DNA from 3 places in the Kribbella sp. NPDC056345 genome. Region 2 is predicted to be linked to each of the others. Evidence: riboswitches for the same ligand, from Rfam matches in the RefSeq annotation. Region 2 holds a riboswitch; each other region holds the start of a gene.
What was found. Region 2 has a riboswitch for thiamine pyrophosphate ahead of thiS (sulfur carrier protein ThiS). Riboswitches for the same ligand answer to the same signal wherever they lie in the genome.
Positions count from the first base shown of each region.

Region 1 (4,646 bases), 120 kb from region 2:
AGGAAGCCGGCGCAGGTGACTGCCCAGAGCACACTGGTGAAGCTGCCGATGATGAAGCGCTCGGCGACCGCCTGTGGTGTGACGGAGGCGGGCTGGTCCGGACTGCGGAGCTCGGGGTAGCGGGCCAGCCCCTTGATCGCCAGCACGATGGCCAGCCCCTCCGGCCAGCCGGCCACCAGGGCGGCGAAGATCGCACCACGCTCGAGTGAACCGATCAGTGCGCCGCCTCGCAGCACCTCACCGGCCTTCTGCGTCGACTGGGCCCGAGTGTTGCCTCGGTCCACCAGAGCGAGCACAGAGGTCGTCAGCGGGCCGCCTCCGGTCACTGCGAGGCCTCCGGCCAGCAGGAGCAGGACATTCCACCAGCGCTCCGGCCAGGACGCCACACCGTCGCCGGAGAGCAGCACCAGGCCGACAGCGACGCCACAGGCCAGCATGATGCCGCTGAGCACGATCTCCAGCGTGGCACCTTCCGACTTCGGCACCCAGGCCAGTACGGCGAAAACGAGACCGACTGCCGTGAGCGCTAGGACAAGTGCCGTCACGCAGCGACCTCGGCGCGGCTGAGCAGTTCGGCCGCCAGCAACCGGCCACGCTGCTCCTCGGCCACTCCGGCCGCCTGGGCCCGTTGGGTTACCGCAGATTGACTGATCCCCAGTTTCACGCCGATCTCCCGTCGTGTCAGTCCCTCGGCCAGCAGGTCGGCAACGGCCCACCCGCGGTCACTGCGCCGGCGCAGCACCGATGCCATCAACCAGAGCACAGTCTCCACCTGATCGGCCAGCTGGGCGTCGGCGCCACACACATTGACATGGTGCGGGCTGTACTTCGCCTTGGTGACCGCGTCCCGGGCATACACGAACGCATCCCCGTTACCCGCCCTGGTACTGCGCGGGAGCGGCTCGATCACCTCGCCGATCCCGAGCCCGACGTACCAGCAGTCGCGGCGGAGCAGCTCGACGACCAGATCGATCGTTGCCTTGGCCTCCGACAACACGCCCTGGACCTCGTCGCCCGCGGTCCGCTCGAACTTGCGGATCAGCCCGGGCCACCGGGGTCTGCGGTTCAGACTGTTCAATAGCTCGGGTACGAGATCGCCGCTGATTCTGCTGCCGCGCTGATCTACCGTGAGAACGAAGAGCACTGTCCCGCACCTCCTTCCAACGGAGTTAAGGCTACAGTCTTATTCACGCTGAGTGAAGGCAAAAACCTGAATCGGTTCACCCAGTCACTCTCGGTGATCACCCCGCAGGACAGCTGATTCCCCAATTCTCCGCTCAATCGGGCCACTTCGGCATCTCGACACACGCCGGGATTTCACAGCGCGTAAGGCTGAAAAGCCCGGTTTTCGTGCGAAAAGGCCCCCAAAACCGCTTCAGACAGCGGTTTCGGGGGCCGGTGAGTCAGTCGGCCAACGGTAGGTAGAGCTTGCTGTCTCCTGCCTTGAAGGTCTCGGACATCTCGGTGAGGCCGGCCTCGATCGCTTCGGTCGAGGTCAGGCCGTGCTCTTCGGCGTAGGCGCGGATGTCCGCGGTGATCCGCATCGAGCAGAACTTCGGCCCGCACATCGAGCAGAAGTGTGCGGTCTTGGCCGGCTCGGCCGGCAGGGTCTCGTCGTGGTAGGACCGCGCGGTGTCAGGATCCAGCGAGAGGTTGAACTGATCCTCCCAGCGGAACTCGAACCTGGCCGTCGACAACGCGTCGTCCCAGGCCTGTGCGCCCGGATGCCCCTTGGCCAGGTCGGCAGCGTGGGCAGCGATCTTGTAGGTGATCACACCGGTCTTGACGTCATCACGGTCCGGCAGCCCGAGGTGCTCCTTCGGCGTGACGTAGCAGAGCATCGCCGTACCGAGCCAGCCGATCTGGGCCGCACCGATGGCGCTGGTGATGTGGTCGTAGGCCGGTGCCACATCGGTTGCCAACGGCCCCAAGGTGTAGAACGGCGCCTCACCACACAGCTCTTCCTCGAGCCGCACGTTCTCCGCGATCTTGTGCATGGGCACATGTCCCGGGCCCTCGATCATCACCTGTACGTCGTGCTCCCAGGCGATCTTGGTGAGCTCCCCCAGCGTGCGCAGCTCGGCGAACTGGGCGTCGTCGTTCGCATCCGCGATACATCCCGGGCGAAGTCCGTCACCGAGCGAGAACGTCACGTCGTACTCACGCAGGATCTCGCACAGCTCGGCGAAATGCGTGTACAGGAAGGACTCCTGGTGATGCGCGAGGCACCACGCGGCCATGATCGACCCACCGCGCGAGACGATGCCGGTGATCCGCCGCGCGGTCAGCGGCACGTACCGCAGCAGTACGCCGGCGTGCACGGTCATGTAGTCGACGCCCTGCTCGCACTGCTCGATCACCGTCTCGCGGTAGACCTCCCAGTTCAGTGCGGCCGGGTCGCCCTTCACCTTCTCCAGCGCCTGGTAGAGCGGGACCGTCCCAATCGGAACCGGCGAATTCCGCAGGATCCACTCGCGGGTCTCGTGGATGTTCTTGCCGGTGGACAGATCCATCACGGTGTCCGCGCCCCAGCGGGTGGCCCAGACGAGCTTCTCGACCTCGTCCTCGATCGAGCTGCTGACGGCGGAGTTGCCGATGTTCGCGTTCACCTTCACCAGGAACTTCTTGCCGATGATGGTCGGCTCGCTCTCCGGATGCCGGCGGTTGACCGGGATGACGGCCCGGCCGCGGGCCACCTCGGACCGGACGAACTCCGGATCCATGTTCTCCCGCAGCGCGACGTACCGCATCTCCTCGGTGATGGTGCCGGCTCGCGCATGCGCGAGCTGGGTCAGGTTCGCCCGGCCGGCGATCCACTCGCGCCGGAGCGCGGGCAGACCGGCCTGTACGTCGATCTGCGCGGTCGCGTCCGTGTACGGCCCGGACGTGTCGTACAGGTCGAAGTGCTCGCCGTTGGTGAGGTGGACACGACGCGCCGGGACACCCAGCTCGCCGCGATAGATCTTCTCGGAGCCCGAGATCGGGCCGGTGGTGACAGTCGGTCGTACGGTGCCGATGGTTGTCACTTGATGTGCTCCCTACGCCGGAATTACCCGGACAGGTTCGGCGGTCGGCGGCGCCGGATTCCTCCAGCCGCCCTCTCAGCCCACTACGGTGCGAGCTCCCGCGATCTCCAGTTATCGGCAATACCTTAGTAGAGTTCCGACGATGCGCGACTTTGTGTATCCGCCGGTGGTCGGAATCGCCCGTACGGCGTTCAAGGTGCTGGATGTGAACTTCCAGCTCTCCGGGACCGAGAACGTGCCCCGGACCGGCGGTGCCGTGATTGCGCTGAACCACATCAGCTACGTCGACTTCGTTCTCGGCGGGTACGGCGCTCTGCCGAGCAAGCGGCTGGTCCGGTTCATGGCCAAGGAAGTCCTGTTCCGCAACCGCTGGTCCGGTCCGCTGATGCGTGGGATGCACCACGTCCCGGTGGACCGCGGTGCCGGCGCGGCGTCGTACGAGCAAGCCCTGCGGCTGCTGCGCGCCGGTGAGGTGGTCGGCGTGTTCCCGGAGGCGACGATCAGCCGGTCGTTCGAGCTCAAGGAGTTCAAGTCCGGCACGGTCCGGATGGCCGCGGAGGCCGGCGTACCGGTGATTCCGCTGATCCTGTGGGGCACCCAGCGGATGTTCACCAAGGATCACCCGAAGGACTTCTCCCGGCACCGCACGATCGCGATCACGGTCGGTACGCCGATGACCGTGAGCACGGACGACGACCCGGTCGCGGCGACCGCCGTACTGCGCTCGACGATGGCCGAGATGCTCGACGACACCATCCGTGCCTACCCGGAGCAACCGCCCGGTGCCTGGTGGTTGCCGGCCTCGTACGGCGGCTCCGCGCCCACGCCCGAAGAGGCCGACCGGATGGATCGTGAGGAGCTGGCCCGCCGGGCGGAGCGTCGGCAAGAACCGCGTCAATAACGCCGCCTTACCCCGGACAAGGCCTTGACCTCGGCGGTCTGCGACGGTACGAAGGGCACTTGTTGCTGACATGACAGGAACCTCGGGGGTCCCTGTGTTGGGCGGGGGAAGGTTTGTGTTCGATTCACCGGAAGAACTGCGCCTGTTCGAACCCGGGACGCTGCAGGTCGCGCCGCACGTGGCGGAGCACCTCCCGGACGCGGGTGCCTACTTCATCGGCTGGTCCACGCAGGACCTGGACGCCGAGCGGACGCGCGAGGTCGAGGCCGCGGTCAACGGGCGGCGCTGCGCGAACGGCTGGTTCCCGCTGGAGGTGCTGGACAGCATCGGTCACCGCGGCTACTGGCGTGGTCCGCTGACCTACCTGGCCCAGATGACCGCCGACGACGCGGCCATCCTGCAGGACTGGGCCGGCCGCGGCCTGACAGGTGAGAACCAGCGCCGTATCCAGGCGACCGTCAACCACCTGCTCCACCAGCAGGGTCACGCGGCGGCAGCGACCTGGGCCGTGGCTGTCCGCCCCCAAGCCGGTCTGGACGCAGCTGAGCTGGGCGATCGCCTCTTCACCGCCTGGGAAGAGAACCTCGACGCGGTGCGCACCAAGGACGTCGCCAAGGCAGTGCGTAGGTGGAACCGCTAGTGGAACTGCGGAATGATCAAGTAGAGGCCGTACAGCACCGCAGCTAGGCATGCTGCGAAGCACAGCGACGCCACTGCGG
Region 1 is NZ_JBHJQQ010000002.1:694,142-698,787, reverse strand. Features, by position in the region: gene ACFCV3_RS09020 (hypothetical protein) at 1-545, opposite strand, end outside; gene ACFCV3_RS09015 (SatD family protein) at 542-1,144, opposite strand; gene thiC (phosphomethylpyrimidine synthase ThiC) at 1,404-3,026, opposite strand; TPP riboswitch at 3,019-3,138, opposite strand; gene ACFCV3_RS09005 (lysophospholipid acyltransferase family protein) at 3,169-3,927, shown strand; gene ACFCV3_RS09000 (hypothetical protein) at 4,043-4,567, shown strand; gene ACFCV3_RS08995 (hypothetical protein) at 4,564-4,646, opposite strand, start outside.
Region 1: it holds a riboswitch for thiamine pyrophosphate, as region 2 does, so the genes downstream of both, thiC (phosphomethylpyrimidine synthase ThiC) here and thiS (sulfur carrier protein ThiS) in region 2, are expected to answer to the same signal.

Region 2 (4,646 bases):
TTGGTCGTGGTGGCGGTGTTGACGGCTACGGGCGGGGTCGCCCATGCCGGGGAGGCGACCTACGGCGTCGCGACGAGTGAGTACAACCTCGGCGACGAGGCGATCACTTTGCCTGGCGGCGTCAAGTCCGAGCTGCGCGCCAAGGTCTACGCGCCGAGAGACGCGCCCGGCAAGCGGCCGATGGTCGTGTTCCTGCATGGGTTCCACGAGGCTTGTTACGGCGGCGACGAGGTCCAGCGATGGCCTTGTGCCACCGACCAGCGCCCGGTCCCGAGCTTCCGTGGGTACGACGCCCCGGGCAACGAGCTCGCCAAACATGGGTACGTCGTCGTCTCCATCAGCTCGAATGCGGTCAACCGCAACGTCAGCAAGACCCTCGACGCCGCGACCAGATTGCGTGGCGAACTCGTCCTCGCCCACCTCGACCTGTGGAAACACTCCAGCCGGGTAGACCTCAACAACGTCGGCCTGATGGGCCACTCGCGTGGCGGCGAGGGAGTGGTCGCCGCAACGCTCGCGAATGCGGCCCGCCCCCACCCCTACGGCATCAAGGCCGTCCTCCCGCTCGCCTCGACCTCAGCCACCCGACAGGCCCTGCCCGGCGTCGCCCTCAACCTTTTGACGGGCTACTGCGACGGCGACGTCTACGACCTGCAGGGCCAGCACCTGTACGACGACTCCCGCCAAGCCCCGGATAGTGCACCCAAATCGACGGTCCTCCTGATGGGCGCCAACCACAACTTCTTCAACAGCGAGTGGACCCCCGGCCAGGCCGAAGCCCCCGCGACCGACGACTGGGCCTTCAACCCGAACGACGAACCCTGCGGTACGGCGACGCCCACACGCCTGACCGCGGTTCAGCAGCAGACCCTCGGGCGCACGTACATCTCGGGCTTCTTCCGCTGGATCCTCGGCGGCGAGGAAGCACAGGGAAAGCTGTTCGACGGCTCGAACCCCAACGTCACCGCACAATCCCCCGACCGCCTCGAGCTCGCACGGTTCGACGAACCTGTCACCACGACCGGCGCCCTGACCGCGACCGTCTGCACCGGCAGCCCGTCCTGGCTCCCCGATCCCAACCCCGAGCTCCCGTTCTGCACCGAGAACGAGCAGCCCGACCGCTTCCCCCACTGGGTCCCCAGCTTCTTCCTCCCCGGCGTCCCGAACCCAGCGATCACCGCACTCCACTGGACCGGCCCAGGTGCGATCCGCATCCCGGTCAACGCCCAGAAGCAGTACGGCGTACTGACGTTCCGCGCCGCCGCCGACCCGGACCAGCCGTCGCCCCAGGACCTCACCATCAGACTGATCGACAACCGAGGAGACCACCGCGATGTCGCCGTCTCCCTCACCCATCTCCCCGGCAAACCCGAAGACGGCCAACCGAAAACGCTACTGAGAACAGTGCGAATCCCCTTGAAAACAACGGATCTCAAGGCAGTAGAACTCCGCACCGACCGCACCACCGAGGGCCGGATCTTCATCTCCGACCTCGCCCTCAGCACGCCGTCCCGCGGCCGCACCACCATCAACCACCTTCCCCGGATCTCGGTCGCCGATGCCGCACCAATTGCCGAGGGCAACAACACGACCGAGGTCAACTTCACGGTCACCCTCAACAGGCCGAGCCATCAGCAGATCACTGTTCACGCCGAGACAGCCGGCTTCACAGCGGACCCCGAGATCGTCCTCCCGCTGAGGACCACGATCACCTTCGCACCCGGCGAGACCCGCAAGACCGTCGCGGTTCAGATCCGTGGCAACACGACTGCCCAGCCGGACCAGGACTTCAAGCTAGCCCTGGCGGTACCGCGCAACGCGATCACCGACGACGCCTGGGCCACCGGCAAGGTCCTCGACGACGACACCGGCCCGATCGCGCGACACGACAGGCCCGAGAACCACACAACCCAACGAGGCGGTCCGGGCTACCGCGGGATGTAATGAACGAGTGCTGACCTACGAACTGACGTCCCGGGATCTGGAGGAGGTCCGGTTCGCCCTGTCACCCGCGTGCGAGACAGTGCTCTCACTGCGGGCCCTGCGCGATCCCGGCCGGTTCCCGCTGCAGCTGCCGTGGATCCGTGCCGTCCAGCCCCTCCTCGCAGACCTGGACTGGACCGTCCTCAGCCACCTCGTCAACGACACCATGGGCAGCCCCGACTACCTCACACCGCGGCCGACCTCCCCGCTCACCCAGTTCGCCGACGAGCTCGCGCTGATAGCGGCAGTCGATCAAGAGACCTTCACCAGACAGCTCACAGCGGTCAACGGCGAGCTGCCCGAAGGTCTCACGCCGGCCCGAGTCACCACAGCACTCGACGACTACTGGCAGACGGTCATGGCGCCGTACTGGAATCGCATGCGGACGATCCTCTCCGCCGACATCACGTACCGCGGTCATGTGCTCACCCAGCAAGGCACCGGGGCGATGCTCAACGAACTCGGCCCGGCGATCTCTTATAGCCAAGGCCTCTTGAAGGTCGACAAGGTGAGCGAAATCAGTCGCGTGGAGAAGGTCGACGGCCGCGGTCTCGTCCTGCAGCCGACCCTGTTCGGCCCGCACGCCGTGATCCCGTACGACCCCGGCGCCGAACCGTTCCTCGGCTACCCACCCCGCGGCCAGGCCAACCTGTGGACCGTCGTCGCCCCACCCACGCCACAGGACCTGGCCCACCTCATCGGTACGGCGCGCGCCCGCATCCTGCAGCTCCTCACGCACCCGCGCACCACGACCGACGTGGCCGCCGAGCTCCAGGTCACCCCGTCAGCAGTCAGCCAGCACCTGCAACTGCTCCGCCGTACCGGCCTGGTCGAGCCCCAGCGAGCCGGTAAGCATGTGCTCTACAGGCCGACAGAATTGGCCCAATTGCTGACGGGGAACTAAAGTCGATAGCACCGCGGGAGCTCGCACCGGAGTGGGCTGAGAGGGCGACAGAGCAGGCGTCGCCGACCGCTGAACCTGAATCGGGTAATTCCGGCGTAGGGAGGACCTCATGACGTACGACGAGTCACCGCATGAGCACGCGGTGTGGGTGAACGGTACGGCGACCAGCAGCGGACCGGGGATGTCGGTCGCGGAGCTGGTCCGGGAGATGTCGGATCGGCAGACCGGGATCGCAGTCGCGGTGAACCAGAGCGTGCTGACCCGCGACGAGTGGGCCGCCACGATCCTGACGGCAGGTGACCGGGTCGAGATCGTCGGCGCGGTCCAGGGAGGCTGACATGGACGACCCCTTCGAGCTGGGCGGCCGCACGTACTCGTCGCGGCTCATCATGGGTACCGGCGGTTCGGCCAACCTGGAAGTGATGGAAGAGGCATTGATTGCCTCCGGCACCCAGTTGACCACGGTCGCGATGCGCCGGCTGGGGACCGGGCACGAGGGCTCGGTGCTCGACGTCCTGAAGCGGCACGGGATCGAGATCCTGCCGAACACTGCCGGCTGTCACACCGCGGCCGAGGCCGTGCTGACCGCCCGGCTGGCCCGCGAGGCACTGGGGACCGACCTGATCAAGGTCGAGGTGGTTGCCGACGACCACCTGCTGCTCCCCGATCCGGTCGAGCTCCTCGACGCCGTGGACATCCTGGTCGCCGACGGCTTCACCGTGCTCCCCTATACCAACGACGACCCGATCCTGGCTCGCCGTCTCGAGCAGGCGGGCTGCGCGGCCGTGATGCCATTGGCCGCGCCGATCGGCTCGGCCCTCGGCATCCGCAACCCGCACAACATCTCCCTGATCGTCGAGGGTGCGAACGTCCCGGTCATCGTCGACGCCGGCCTCGGTACAGCGAGCGACGCCGCGCTCGCGATGGAGCTCGGCTGCGCCGCGGTGATGCTGGCAACCCCGGTCACCCGCGCGGAGAAACCAGCGCTAATGGCAGCCGCCATGCGCGACGCCGTCACCGCCGGCCGCAACGCCCTGCTGGCCGGCCGAGTCCCGCGCCGCTGGCACTCCGCACAGGCATCCTCACCCACAACCGGACTGCCGACGTTCTAGCCGTTGTCGCGAGTAGTCCAGCCTGGTCTTCGGTCCCAGGCGAAATTGAGCGGACGTCGCCCTGCGCCCGGCCTATGCTCCCGGTCCGAGATCACCGTTCGATGGAGGATGGATGAGCAAGTTGGAGTATCCGCGTCCGGAGGGGGTTGCGCCGGGGAACGGTTACAGCCATGTGGTGACCGGTCCTGGGCAGTGGGTCGCGATCGCCGGTCAGGTCGCACTCGATGCTGAGGGCAACATTGTTGGCGAGGGTGATGCCGAAGCCCAGACACGGCAGGTGTTTGCCAATCTGGATGCAGCTCTCAAGGCTGCTGGGGCTACGTGGGCGAATGTTGTGAAGCTGAACTACTACCTGACCGATCTGGGCGGGCTGCCTGCTTTGCGGACGGTTCGGGATGAGTACGTCGACACGGCCAATCCGCCGGCCAGCACCGCCGTACAGGTGGTGGCGCTGTTCCGTCCCGATGCTCTGATCGAGATCGAGGCGTACGCCGTTATCTGAGCAGGTTGACGGCCAGTTGCGCGGCGAGGCCGATGGTGGCGTCGGCGCGCGGCTGGCGCCAGTCGGCGCGGGCGGTGAGGGTGAAGACGGCGACCGCGTAGGCGTCGCCGGCGGGGAGCGTGACGACGCCGACCTCGTGGCGGAG
Region 2 is NZ_JBHJQQ010000002.1:573,330-577,975, reverse strand. Features, by position in the region: gene ACFCV3_RS08415 (hypothetical protein) at 1-1,944, shown strand, start outside; gene ACFCV3_RS08410 (DUF5937 family protein) at 1,952-2,887, shown strand; TPP riboswitch at 2,891-3,006, shown strand; gene thiS (sulfur carrier protein ThiS) at 2,997-3,224, shown strand; gene ACFCV3_RS08400 (thiazole synthase) at 3,226-3,999, shown strand; gene ACFCV3_RS08395 (RidA family protein) at 4,112-4,501, shown strand; gene ACFCV3_RS08390 (serine hydrolase) at 4,494-4,646, opposite strand, start outside.

Region 3 (4,646 bases), on a different contig from region 2:
CACGGTGTGGCCGCCGCCCTGGACACCACCCCCGCAGCCTCGCGCCGACTCGTCAGCGACGCTCTCGCGAGCCTGCGCCGTACCCTCGGAGTTGACTCATGAACTCACTGGAGGACCGGCTCACCCGGTTCAGCACATCCGACCTCAAGCCACCTGTCCTGCCGGACGCCGACGTCGCCTACACCCTGCACGACACCCCGATCGGCACGCTGCTGCTGGCGGTCGCGCACGGCCGGGTGGTCGCGAGCTCGTTCGGCGACGAGCAGACGATGACCGAGCGGCTCGCCCGCGCCGTGTCACCCCGAGTACTCCGCCAGCCGCGGGCACTGGACGACGTACGGCGGGAACTGGACGAATACCTCACCGGGAAACGCCAGGAATTCACCGTCGAGGTCGATCTCGCGCTGGCGACGCCGTTCCAGCAATTGGTTCTCGCCGACCTTCGCGACCACACCAGCTACGGGCACACCAAGACTTACGGACAGCTCGCCGGGGAGATCGACCGGCCCAAGGCAGCGCGAGCCGTCGGTACGGCGCTCGGCGCGAATCCCGTGTGTGTCCTGCTGCCGTGCCACCGGGTGATCGGGGCGAGCGGCGCGCTCACCGGGTACGCGGGCGGCCTCGAGGCCAAGCGCTATCTGTTGAACCTTGAAAAGAAAAGAATCATTTCCCCGTAGCCACGGGAATGTCTTTACAGTTGAACCAATCAGGAGCAGGTCCCCAATGTGGAGTGGGGATCTGCTCCTATTCTTTCGGGGTCCGGCGTTTCAGGCGTGGATCTCGAGGATCAACCGGCGGCGGCCGCCCCACTCACGCTTGTAGACCTTGTAGTTGTCGATCCCCGCGGCGGTGCAGAGGCGGCCGTAGCTGATTTCGTCGTGGATGTAGTGCACGCTGCTCAGCCCGTCGGCGTGCTCGGTGGTGACGATCCGGTGTTCCGGTCCCTGCCGCATCCCCAGCGCGATCTCGCCGGCCGTGGCCGGTCCCCAGGACGGACCCTCGATGATCGCGATCCCGCCCGGCTTCAGCACCCGGGAGATCTCGCAGATCGTGGAGATCTGCTCGTCCTCGGCGAACAGTTCGTGGAACGCGGTCCACAGGCAGATCACCGCGTCGAAGGAATCCCATGCGTACGGCAGATCGGTCATCGAACCGATCGCCCAGTCGATCGCCAGCTCCTCCTCCGCGGCCCGGGCGCGGCCGGCCTCGACCAGGTTCGGTGAGATGTCGAGGGCGCGCACGGTCTTCCCGGCCCGCCGCAGCGGGAGCGAGATCCGGCCGTAGCCACAGCACAGATCGAGAACCGAGTCCCGGCCGTCCAGTAGTTCCTCGACGGCCTTGACGATGTCTGCGTCCCGCTCGGGCGAAGTCCGCGCGGCCAGACCGTCGACGCCGAGTTCGGCGTATTCGGCCCGGCTACGCAGTGCGGAGTTGAGCATGGGCGCAAGTATCCCGCGTGCCGCCGGTCAGTTGTCCACCGGTCCGCGGGTCACGATCCGGCCGCGACCGTTTCCTTACGCCCGATGCGGCCGAGAACCACGGCGGCGACCATCGAGACGATGATGCTGGTGTACGTCGCGCCGAGCCACCCCGGTACCGCGTTTCCGCCGAAGAGCTTGCCCTGGACATCGACCCAGAAATCCGACCAGCCGGCGACCGTGCCCGGGTTGACGAGCTGGTAGGCGACGAAGCCGATCAGCCACGCGACCGCGGGCTGCCAGCGGAACTTCGCCGTACTGGACACGTCCCAGTTCATCTTGCTCACCAGGAAGAAGTCGGCGATCGCGACCGCGAACAGCGGGATGAAGACGGAGCCGATCAGGTAGAGGAACTGGGTGTAGTTGCCCAGGTCAACCATCAGCGCGAGGCCGGTCGCGAGGACGCCGATCCCGATCGAGATCCAGCGCCGATCGACGTGACCGATCAGGTTGTGGGCAGCCATCGTGGTCGAGTAGACGTTCGCGTAGGCCTCGTCGACCTCGTCCACCAGCAGCACGAACAACGCGATCGCACCGGCCGGCAGGGTGACGAGCGCGGTGATCACGCCTTCGCTGTCGGTCTGCAGAGTCGCGACCGCGAACACGCCCAAGGCGTAGTACAGGATCGCGGCCAGGCCGTAGCCGAGCGACGAACCGGCGAAGGCGGCCTTGTTGCTGCGTGAGTGCCGGGTGTAGTCCGCGGCCAGCGGCGCGAAGGAGACGACACCCGCGGCAGCCAGATCGACACCGGGCCAGAAGCCGAACACGCCGTCCTGCGGCAGCGCCTGCACCGGCTTGCTGAGCACCTGGACGAAAAGGTAGACCGAGGCAATCAATACCAGCCAGACCATGAACTTCCGCAGGACCTTCACGCTGCCCAGCGGCCGGACGGCCATCGTGGTGGCGATGATGCCGGCCAGTACGACGAACAACCAGCGCCAGCGCTCACTCGTCACCGCGACCGCGGCCTGCGAGATCACGATGATCTCCATCGTCGCCCAACCGATGTTCTGCGCGATGTTCAGCACGGTCGGCGCCATCGACCCGCGGCGGCCGAAGATGCCGCGCAGACAGGCCATGGCCGGCGCACCGGTATGCGAGCCGAAGACGGCCGCGCCACCGAGGACGAGCGCGCCGATCCCGCAGCCGACGACCACCGCGAGCAGGCCTTGCCACAACGACCCCGTGTACGCCGCGACCAGCGCACCGGTCACCGGGCCGAACAACGAGATGCCGAGGTTGCCCCACAGCGTGAACTGGTCGAAGAACCCGAGCGTCCTGGGCGCATCCGTGGTGAGGACGAGCGGAGCTTCGTTGTTGGCAGGACGAATTGCAGTGTCTGTCATCGCTTATCCCTACGCCGGCATTACCCGGTCAGGTTCAGGCGGTCGGCGACCCGGATGGTCTAGTCGCCCTCTCAGCCCGCATGTCGGTGCGAGCTCCCGCAGAGGTTTGCTACCGCGTCAACGATAACGCTTCAATCGGTGGGCCGCTCGGCGGCTGCTCGATGGATGAGCGCGGCCACCTCCGGGCCGTTGGTCAGCACCGGCATGTGTGACCCGGTGGACAGCGTCCGTGACTCACCGTGGCTCAGCCCGGCGAGGCGGTCGGCCCAGTCGGCTGATGACAGATGGTCATGGCGGCAGCGGATGATCACGACCGGCGCCTGGACTCTGGTGATCACACCGGCCAGGTCGTGCCGGCGGCAGGCGGCAGCCGCTCGGGCGATCGTAGAGAACGTCGTACGGGCGTATTGCGGTGCCAGGACCGGGATCAGCCGCGGGGACTCCGGTGCTGCCGATTCCAGCCATCGCATCCCCAGGTCGAGCCAGCTCGCGGACTTCACGTCACCGCTCGGCGCGATCAGGACCAGCGCGTGCACCAGCTCTGGGTGGGCGGCCGCCAGCTCCACCACGATCTGAGCGCCGGCCGAGTGCCCGACGAGGACCGAGCGCTCCCGGACCTTCTGCTCCAGGCGTGCGGCGAGGGCCTCCGGGTGCAGGTCATCGCGGTGGTCAGCAGGTTCGCCGTATCCGGGAAGTGTGACGACTCGGTACGGCATCGAGAGGTGCTCGACTGTCGGTGCGTACGACTCCGGCCCGAGGCCGAGGCCCGGGACCAGGACTACGGGTGCGCTCACTCCCAGGGCGGTCGGCCGGGTGCGGCCCGAACCACGGTGTCGAGGTCCGGCTTGAGCTCGCGGTAGCCGAGGAACAGCCCGGCCGCGAGGATGAGCAGACCGAACCCACCCCACGCGTACGCCGTCGGCAGCCGCTCCAGCGTGGCGTCGACAGCTCCGAGGCCGGTCGACAGCACCATCCCCACCCAAATGAACAGGGGGACCAGCGAGGCGACGACCAGCACACCGCCGACGATCTCGATAGCCTCCGGCTGGCGGGCGGCCTTGCGGCGAGCCAGCACGTCTCTCGCCCACAGCACGATCGCCGCAGCGCCGACCAGAAGGATCAGGAGCTGGCCGAGCGCGTCAATCACGTCGGTCCGCAGCGGGTGGTTCAGCGGTGACCCCGGTGCCTGGGTGATCTCCCGGATCGAGACCCGCTGGACCGACACCACCATCAGCCCGTAGATCGCCGCGATCAGCGTGGCCAGCAGCAGCACCTTGGCCGCCCGCGGATCACGGCCCTCGAACGGCTCCTTACGCCCGTACGTCGGGAACGCCTCGGGATGCGGATCCACCGGAGCGCCGTACGGGTGCCCTGGTCGGTAGCTCGGGGGCTGCGTGGGGTCGGTGGGCGGACCGCCGTACTGACCCGGTTGGGAACCGTAGGGCTGCGCAGGCGCATAGGGAACGGGCGGCAGTGGCTGACCACCGCCGGCGTACGTGCCACCGCCGTACGGGGTGGGCGGAGCGAAGTGCTGCTCCTCGGCCGGCTGCTCGCTCTCCGGCTCACGTCCGTACGTCGGGAAGTCCTGTGACGACATCGCTGCTCCCTCCCTGGGGACTCAGCTTCTCACGGGACGTGGTCAGGTGGCCTTGATCGTCGGCCACGCGTTCGGCCGGCAGCCACCGAGTCCCTTGGTCTGCTGCATCATCACCGGCGCCGGTGACTTCGGCTGCGCACAGGTCGAGTGCCCGTGCCCGAGCGCGTGCCCGACCTCGTGGTTGACCAGGTAGTTGCGGTAGAGCGCGACATCCCCGCCGTACGC
Region 3 is NZ_JBHJQQ010000012.1:98,425-103,070, forward strand. Features, by position in the region: gene ACFCV3_RS33460 (RNA polymerase sigma factor) at 1-102, shown strand, start outside; gene ACFCV3_RS33465 (methylated-DNA--[protein]-cysteine S-methyltransferase) at 99-677, shown strand; gene ACFCV3_RS33470 (class I SAM-dependent methyltransferase) at 768-1,439, opposite strand; gene ACFCV3_RS33475 (purine-cytosine permease family protein) at 1,490-2,824, opposite strand; TPP riboswitch at 2,812-2,934, opposite strand; gene ACFCV3_RS33480 (alpha/beta fold hydrolase) at 2,956-3,618, opposite strand; gene ACFCV3_RS33485 (hypothetical protein) at 3,615-4,421, opposite strand; gene ACFCV3_RS33490 (DUF3152 domain-containing protein) at 4,464-4,646, opposite strand, start outside.
Region 3: it holds a riboswitch for thiamine pyrophosphate, as region 2 does, so the genes downstream of both, ACFCV3_RS33475 (purine-cytosine permease family protein) here and thiS (sulfur carrier protein ThiS) in region 2, are expected to answer to the same signal.